Regions from separate parts of the Paenibacillus sp. Y951 genome, predicted to be linked through region 2. Evidence: predicted binding sites of a transcription regulator. Region 2 holds the regulator's gene; the other holds the start of a gene.
What was found. Region 2 encodes NrdR, which represses ribonucleotide reductase genes. Its sites were predicted from a motif close to AACACNATATATNGTGTT; they were not measured.
Positions count from the first base shown of each region.

Region 1: AC1TPB_RS05310 (adenosylcobalamin-dependent ribonucleoside-diphosphate reductase) is a predicted target of NrdR. The motif match lies at 1,790-1,807, and genes of this name have one in related genera.

Region 1 covers NZ_JBXCIY010000003.1:114,648-119,085, reverse strand. The annotation lists gene AC1TPB_RS05310 (adenosylcobalamin-dependent ribonucleoside-diphosphate reductase) at 1-1,738, opposite strand, end outside; gene AC1TPB_RS05305 (DEAD/DEAH box helicase) at 2,302-4,026, shown strand; gene AC1TPB_RS05300 (YqhG family protein) at 4,240-4,438, shown strand, end outside.
Region 2 covers NZ_JBXCIY010000001.1:84,923-89,360, forward strand. The annotation lists gene AC1TPB_RS00410 (MntP/YtaF family protein) at 38-760, shown strand; gene coaE (dephospho-CoA kinase) at 1,106-1,702, shown strand; gene AC1TPB_RS00420 (lytic transglycosylase domain-containing protein) at 1,699-2,268, shown strand; gene AC1TPB_RS00425 (alpha/beta-type small acid-soluble spore protein) at 2,435-2,650, opposite strand; gene nrdR (transcriptional regulator NrdR) at 2,746-3,225, shown strand; gene infC (translation initiation factor IF-3) at 3,322-3,798, opposite strand; gene AC1TPB_RS00440 (Crp/Fnr family transcriptional regulator) at 3,820-4,438, opposite strand, start outside.

The DNA.
Region 1 (4,438 bases), on a different contig from region 2:
CCTGCACTCGAATATGATCCTCCGCAGTTAATGTCATTGCCGTAACAAAGTAGTCAGGCAATTGCTCATTCGGATGAGCATCAAGCCATTGCTGTGCGATTGGAACATACTGTACATCGAATCCGAGACGACTTTGACGATAATATTCGAATGCAAAATAAGGCTCTATTCCAGTAGAAGTTCCTACCATTGTTCCGGTACTGCCTGTAGGTGCCTGCGTAATTACCGTTACGTTACGCATTCCTGTAGCCTCAATTGCTGCCTGCACTTCTGGGAATTCAGCAACAATCTCTTTCATAAATCCGCTTTGCAAATACAATTCGCTATCAAATGCGGTAAAGCTCCCTTTCTCACCTGCTATTTCAGCAGAAGCCAGATAAGCCTCTCTTGCAATAAAACCGTATAATTTATCAAGGAAAACTAAAGATTCCGGCGATCCATAACGAACCTTCAGCTTAATCATCAATTCCGCAAGTCCCATCGTTCCTAGCCCGATACGACGTTCTTTCTTCTGATTACTTTCATTCTCAGGGAAATGATACGGCGTTTTGTCGATCACATTATCAAGGAAGCGTACCGACCAATTGGTCACTTTCGCAAGCTCATCCCAAGCAACATCATCACTTTCTTCATCATAAAACTTGGACAGATTAATAGCAGATAAGTTACATACACCCCATGCAGGTAATCCTTGTTCTCCGCACGGATTAGTCGCAATAATCGGGTTGAAATACCAGCTGTTAGACATATTATTGTAGCGTTCCAAAAATACAACGCCTGGCTCTGCTGATTTCCATGCCGATTCAATAATGGCCGTCCAGATTTCACGTGCTTTAACCGTCTTATGAACGATTACTTTTTTTCCTAGTGCTTTCCAAGCAGCTAGATCTCCAGTCCATAGCTCATCATATCCATCTTCTGTCGTGTCAGGGAATACAAGCTCCCAGTCGCTATCTAGCTTAACAGCCTCCATAAAACCATCGCTCACACATACGGAGAGATTGGCATTCGTAATCTTGCCCGCAGACTGCTTTACCGTAATAAATTCTAATACATCTGGATGCCAGTCATTAATCATTAGCATTAATGCGCCGCGGCGACTACCACCTTGTTCGATCAATCCAGTTGTGTAACTGAATAATCCGCCCCATGATACCGCTCCGCTTGATGAACCATTGACGCCCACAACAACCGCTCTCTTCGGACGTAGTGAAGATAAATTAATACCTACTCCGCCACCGCGTGCCATAATTTCCGTCATTTCCGCCAGTGTCGCCATAATTCCACCACGACTATCTTCTGGAGATGGAATAACATAGCAGTTGAATAATGTTAATTCATCACTTGCACCTGCCCCTGCAGCAATACGTCCACCAGGCACTAGCTTCCAATCATCTAATATATATTGAAATCTCTCTTGCCAAAGTGCTTTCTTATCCGCATCTTCAACAGATGACATCGCCTCGGCAAGTCTAGACCACATTTCTTCGGGAGTTTTCTCTAGCGTATGTGTCAGTTTACTGACCGTTGATTGCACAATGTCACCACTACGCATTTTCACTTCAACTTGCTCGCCTTGACGTGACAATACTTCCCCTGCCTCCTTGACAGGAAATGCAAGATCATCCTTTAACAATACTAGAACCGTATCACCAACTTCTACCTTTGACGCTTCTGCATTTTTGCGAGCATATCTATCTAGAAATATTTTTTCACTTAATCCTGTTAAACCACTCATATTAGTCGCTCCTCTTCATTATAACCATATGTAGTAACAAAATTATTATATCATACTATATATAGTTTTATTAATTAAATTATGAAGTTTTTATTACATTAATTTTATCTGAGCAAATCGTGAAAATTGATACTCCTTTAGCCACTTGTAAGCAACCTCTCAGCGAGAGATTATGTCGCTGCCATTTAGGGAATAATAGAAATACAAGTTCAATAAGCAGGCTTTTTGAACTATTTTTTCCGATGAAGACTCAAAACATTCACTTGGCTCCCACCAAGAAGGTGATCACAAGCAATGTAACAAAACCCAGTAATGTGTACGCTACTAGTACACGAGCGTTCAATTGTTCGAAGCTTCCAATAAAGGTTCAAAACATTCGCTTGTCAGCACCAAGAAGATGCCCCACAGCGGAAACGAGTAGCACAGCGTACGTTATTGTGTACGTGAGCACACACAGGCTTTCGATGGGGGGCATATTCGCCGCCGACTTAGCTACGTTAGCATAATCATCGTGATCACGAGTGGATGTTTTGAACTACCTATCTCATATTAAAGGAGAAACTATGAACAACCACCTCATACAACCAGAAGATTTTGTACATAAGCTTATTCATCCTGCCGTTCAAACAACGTTCGAGCGCCAATGGTTTCAACAATTACAGCAGCGTATCGAGCATAACGGGCCATGGGATCAATGGTCCATGTATCAATTAGCGATGGAAGCTAAGCAAGCAACCGTTATCGATAGCTTTGAAGAGCTGCAATGTTTACGTTCGCTTCCCGCACTAGAACCGATGCCACATCAACTGGATACAGCACAGCGAGTGTTACATGAAATGGGCGGAAGGGCAATTCTAGCTGATGAAGTCGGATTAGGGAAAACGATTGAAGCTGGTCTTATATTGAAGGAATATATTGTGCGAGGGTTAGTTAAGCGTGCATTAATTCTTGTACCAGCCTCTTTAGTATTGCAATGGGTTCGAGAACTTAATCAGAAATTCGGTATCACTGCTGTCGCGCAAAAAAAAGCACATAGTTGGGGCTATGATATCGTTGTCGCTTCCATTGATACTGCCAAGCGTGATCCACATCGCGCAGCGGTTCTTGCTACCGATTATGATCTAATCATTATTGATGAAGCCCATAAATTGAAAAACAAAAAAACGACCAACTATCAATTTGCTACTCAATTAAGTAAAAAATATTGTCTATTGCTTACGGCAACGCCAATTCAAAATAATCTTGATGAGCTATTTAACCTTATTTCTCTGTTAAAACCAGGTCAGCTAGGTGCGCAAAGCGATTTTACTAGCAATTATGTTGTTGATAAACGTATTCCGAAAAATGAAGACCAGCTGCAAGATGTTCTCTCATCCATTATGATTCGTAATCGGCGTGGTGATGGCGGTATTCATTTTACAAAGCGAATTGTAAAAAACATTACGCTCCAGCTTTCTACCGAAGAACAAGCACTATATGACGCCGTGACGAGCTTTGTGAAGCAACGCGCTCAGGAAGACAGCATCGATATGAGCAGTATGCTTTCCCTTGTCACGCTACAACGAGAAGTTTGTAGTAGTCGCGATGCCGTATTTCTCACGCTCGTCAATATGTTCAAGAAGACTAGTGAAGAATCGCCGATGCGCGCGCAGATTTGGGATATTGTTGAAAAAATTCGTGGCATTACATCCAATTCGAAGGCTGAGAAAGCTCTGGAAATCATTCAAAAATGCGATGAAAAAGTTATCTTGTTCACGGAATATCGTGCGACACAAGAATATTTATTGCAATTTTTCCAATCACATGGCATCTCCGCTGTTCCTTATCGGGGTGGTATGAATCGTGGTAAAAAGGATTGGATGATGGATCTTTTCCGTGGTAAGGCAAAAGTTCTCATCGCAACGGAAGCAGGCGGTGAAGGAATTAATCTGCAATTCTGTCACCATATGATTAACTTTGATCTTCCGTGGAATCCGATGCGCGTGGAACAACGAATTGGGCGTGTTCATCGTCTTGGTCAAACCCATGATGTTCATATTTTCAATTTATGTACACAAGGAACCATCGAGGAGCATATTCTGCATTTATTACATGAAAAGATCAACCTATTCGAGCTTGTTATCGGTGGATTGGATGATATTCTTGAAAAACTAGAAAGTCGTGACGGATCGATTGAGCAGCGTCTCGCTAAAGCTATTCTGCAATCAGAAAGTAATAAACAGCTAGAAGAAGAACTTGATGTCATAGGTAGCACCATTCACAAGATGAAAGACAAAACTAAGCGATAACCTATGCAAATCATGTTATTAGTCATTGCTAAAGATGTTCACCCATAGATGTTACATGAAAAGTTTTAGTTTATGCTTCCGATGCAACTTTTCATTGCTAAGAAGTTACTCATAGTCGTTACATGAAAAGTTTTAGTTTATGCTTCCGATGCAACTTTTCATTGCTAAGAAGTTACTCATAGTCGTTACATGAAAAGTTTTAGGAGGGTCACTATGAACAGCAAAGAGATTCATCGCTTTGTGCAGCGATATTTAGATGCAACGCAATGCTCTATTCTTGAGAAGTCACCTTATCATTTCAAAGTTAAGCTATCTCCAGCAGCAGATCGTGAATTAACGAACCGGCATTATTACTGGAGTTTTATCGATCGTGTCAATGAAACCCCTGAGACGATGAGTTTTCTCTTCGTAA
Region 2 (4,438 bases):
CTACTTCGTTAGTATAGATGTGGGAAGGGGAACTATCATGTTGTTCGTTCATTTCGCCTCAATGGCTATACTAGCTATAGCTGTTAGCTTGGATAGCTTTGGCGTTGGAATTACGTACGGATTACGTAAAATAACAATTCCATTTTTATCGATTATTATTATTTCTTGTTTTTCTGGAGCAGTAATTGGTGTGTCTATGCAAGCAGGTACATGGCTAACTGCATATTTGTCACCTCGTCTAGCCAATGATGTTGGGGCAACTATTCTAGTCCTTATCGGCTTATGGGCGCTGTATCAATATTTTCAAAGTCTAAAGGATCAACGTTCAGAACAAGCACATAACGAAGATAAGCATAATGAGCTAGAAAGTGATCGATCAGAACATAATGTAATGAATGTTGTTTCATTGCAAACAACTGCGACCGTTTTTCGCGTAGAATTAAAGCGTCTTGGTCTTGTGATTCAAATATTACGTACTCCACAAACGGCGGATTTTGATTCATCAGGGACAATTTCATCCTCCGAAGCAATTATGCTTGGCATTGCGTTATCATTGGATGCATTAGGTGCCGGAATTGGGGCAGCTTTACTAGGTCTTCATCCCGTTGTAACACCGATCATTATTGCAATATGTAGTGCTTTATTTCTTATTGTTGGAACGAAAATAGGTACAAAGCTTGCACATATCCCAATCGTGAAATACTTCAGTGGCTTACCCGGCTTGCTATTAATAATATTAGGTATAAGTAAATTCTTTTAAATGGATATAACAAAAAGTGGCGTAAGCTTCCGAAGTACTTTTCGTTTACGAGGAAGTTTATCTAGCGGTTAACAAAAAGTTGTATATGCTTTCGAAGTACTTTTTGTTTGCAGAGGAGCTTTATCTAGCGGCTAACGAAAAGTTGTATATGCTTTCGAAGTACTTTTTGTTTGCAGAGGAGCATTACATGAAGTTAACAAAAAGTGGCGTAAGCTTCCGAAGTACTTTTCGTTTACGAGGAAGTTTATCTAGCGGTTAACAAAAAGTTGTATATGCTTCCGAAGTACTTTTCGTTTACGAGGAAGTTTATCTAGCGGTTAACAAAAAGTTGGAGGAGTGAGTGCATTGTTAATTGGTTTGACAGGCGGTATTGCAAGCGGGAAAAGTACAGTGAGTCGACTGCTTGTTAAGCATGGTGCCTTGCTTGTTGATGCAGATCAGGTTGCTCGTGATATTGTGGAGCCAGGGCAACCTGCCCTTAAGGAGATCTCCTCCTTTTTTGGACAAGCAGTATTACATGAGGACGGTAGTCTGAATAGAGCGGCGTTAGGGGCAATCGTTTTTTCAGATAAGGACAAGCTCGCGAAGCTAGAATCTATTACTCATCCAGCTATTCGCACGCGAATGTTGTCAATGATCAAGCATTACCAAGAAGAACAACCAAATGCAATTATAGTTGCAGATATTCCACTATTATATGAAACGAAACAGATTCATTTGTATGAAGCAATTGTTGTCGTATACGTACCTCGGGAGCTGCAAATTGAGCGTTTAGTTGCCAGAAATAATGTTACGCTAGATGTTGCGATTTCGAGAGTCGATATTCAGATGGATATTGAACAAAAAAGAGCGCAAGCTGATTATGTTATTGATAACTCTGGTTCATTGGAGCAGACAGAAAAGCAAGTTGTTGAACTTATTCAAAGGTTGGTAACTGTATGAAAAGAAAAAAATTTAGACGTCGTCTATTACTGTTAGTCGTAATTTGCTTTATTATTTTTTTGTTCGGAAAGTCAGATTGGATAATGCAAAAATTATATCCAGTAAAGTATAGTGATCTAATTGTAGAAAACTCAGAAAAGTATAAGGTTGACCCGCATCTCATCGCGGCTGTTATAAGAGTTGAATCAAATTTCCAAACAGGCCGAGAATCGTCAAAAGGCGCTGTGGGGTTAATGCAGTTAATGCCAACAACATCTAATTGGATCGTTGAACGTGCGAATCTTGAGCATATTTCTGCAGATAAATTATTACATGATCCGACAATGAATATTGAACTAGGAACATGGTACTTGAATCATTTACTGAATCAATTTGATGAAGAGAAGATTGTTGCTATTGCTGCATATAATGCAGGACCTGGTAATGTCTCGAAATGGATTGAACAAGGTACATGGTCAGGAGAATATGCAACCTCGGATGATATTCCATTTGGTGAGACAAGACGTTATGTGCAAAAAGTTGTTTATTATTATAATAAGTATAAGGAATTGTATCCGCAATTATAGTGGTCGGTATTTTATAATATGTGCTATACTATTATAGATCAAAAATAAATAAACATATAATATACATTTCGCACATGATAATTTCAGATGAGTAATAGCCTTGAAGCCGTTCTTCCGAAAGAGGAGAACAGCCCCAAAGCTTGAGTCCATTATACAAGGTATAATATTAACTTTGACCTGCTAAAGATTGTTCAGCGATCTGAACTAGACGACGAGTGATCGAACCACCAATAGATCCGGCTTCTCTCGTTGCCATGCTACCGTAGTAACCATCTTGCGGAATAGCGATACCTAACTCTTGTGCAACTTCAAATTTCATACGATCTAGAGCTGCCATTGCTTGAGGGACAAGTAATGTGTTGCTGCTGCGACTTTGTGCCATGTTATATTCACCTCCTCGCTGTTGGTAAATGTATTATGTGCGATAATTAATGTTTTATTACAAATTATTATTGGTAAAAGAAGGGAGGCTTCTATATGAAATGTCCATACTGTGATTACTCTGGTACTAAGGTGTTAGATTCTCGTCCAGCTAATGAAAATAAGTCAATCCGTCGTAGGCGTGAATGTGAACAATGTAGCAGGCGCTTCACAACTTTTGAAATGATTGAGGAAACGCCTTTGATTGTCATTAAGAAGGATGGCAGTCGCGAGGAATTTAGTCGTGACAAAATATTACGTGGTTTAATTCGTGCTTGTGAGAAGAGACCAGTACCGGCAGAGCGATTGGAAGTTATCGTTTCTGAGGTTGAGAAAGAACTAAGAACAACTGCACTGGCTGAAGTCGAAAGCAGTGATATCGGTTCGATCGTTATGACACAATTGTATCCTGTAGATGAGGTTGCCTATGTACGCTTTGCATCTGTCTATCGTCAATTTAAGGATATCGAAATGTTCATGAAGGAATTGAACGGTATTTTGTCTAATCCAAGTATTAGATCAGAAACGACGAAATAACGAATGAATACAAAAGGGTGTAAGCCAAGACGAAACCTATGAATAGGTCTAATCTGGCTTACACCCTTTATTAATTTTGAACATGCACTATTAGTTTTATTTCGGTAGAACAGTTACGGCAGCTTGTTTGCCACTTACGTGGATACCCGACTGTTTTGTACCATCAGATTTTAAAGTATCGAGCATTCGTTCAAGTAAAGCTTTGGCAGCAATTCCTTCTTTTCCTTGAATCTTCACAACTAATGCTACGGGATGACCTGAATGCAGGAAAGATATACATTGACGAATTTTTGTATCATAATCATGCTCCTCTATATGAGGAGTTAAACGGATTTCTTTAGCTTTTTTGGGAGTAGAAGCCGATTTTTCCGTGTTTTTCGTTTGCTTTGCCATTCCTTTAGCCATTAATAGGCATGGTGGAGGGCTTGAAAGTATATTTGTACACACTAGATCAGTTTTATGTTGTTTGGCTATTTCTAATGCTGCTTTCGTAGTCATCGTACCTAGAGATTCTCCGTTAAGCCCCGTAAGCTCCACCTCAGAAGCTTTTATCTTTTCATTCATTATCATCATTAATTTGAAACTCCTTTATTACTAAGAGATAGGTTGAGAAGGATAATACCAGCCTTCTATTTTTTGCTCCAAATGTTTCAATTGAAGTATGATTAGCTTCTTATTCTCGAAAATAATTAATTGTTGATCTTGCAAATCTATTAACACCTTTGAGACCGTTTCTCTTGCTGCTCCAACCGTATCGGCAAGTTGTTGATGCGTAATTTTAACAGTAAGTTTATAGGTATCGTCAGCATTTGGTCTGCCGAATTCTTTGCAAAGGTCGATTAAACGACGTATGATGCGATGCTGCACATTGAGAAAGGTCAAATCATGAATTTGTTGATTTGCTTTACGAAGACGTTCCATCGTGTAGTTTAATAGTAAAAATGAAACGTTACGTTCCTTTTCGACAAGCTGCTGAAAATCTGCTCGATGCAGTGCATAGGCTTTGACTGTCGTCATCGCTTCAGCTGTAGCAGAACGTAATAGACCCGGTTGCATAAGTGCCATTTCACCAAAATATTCACCTTTATCTAAGTAAGCTAACGTAATTCGTTTCGCCTTATTAGAAGTATAAATAGAAACCATACCTATACGAATAAAGAAGATCTGATTGCCTTCATCGCCTTCATGAAAAATAACATTACCTTTCGAGAAA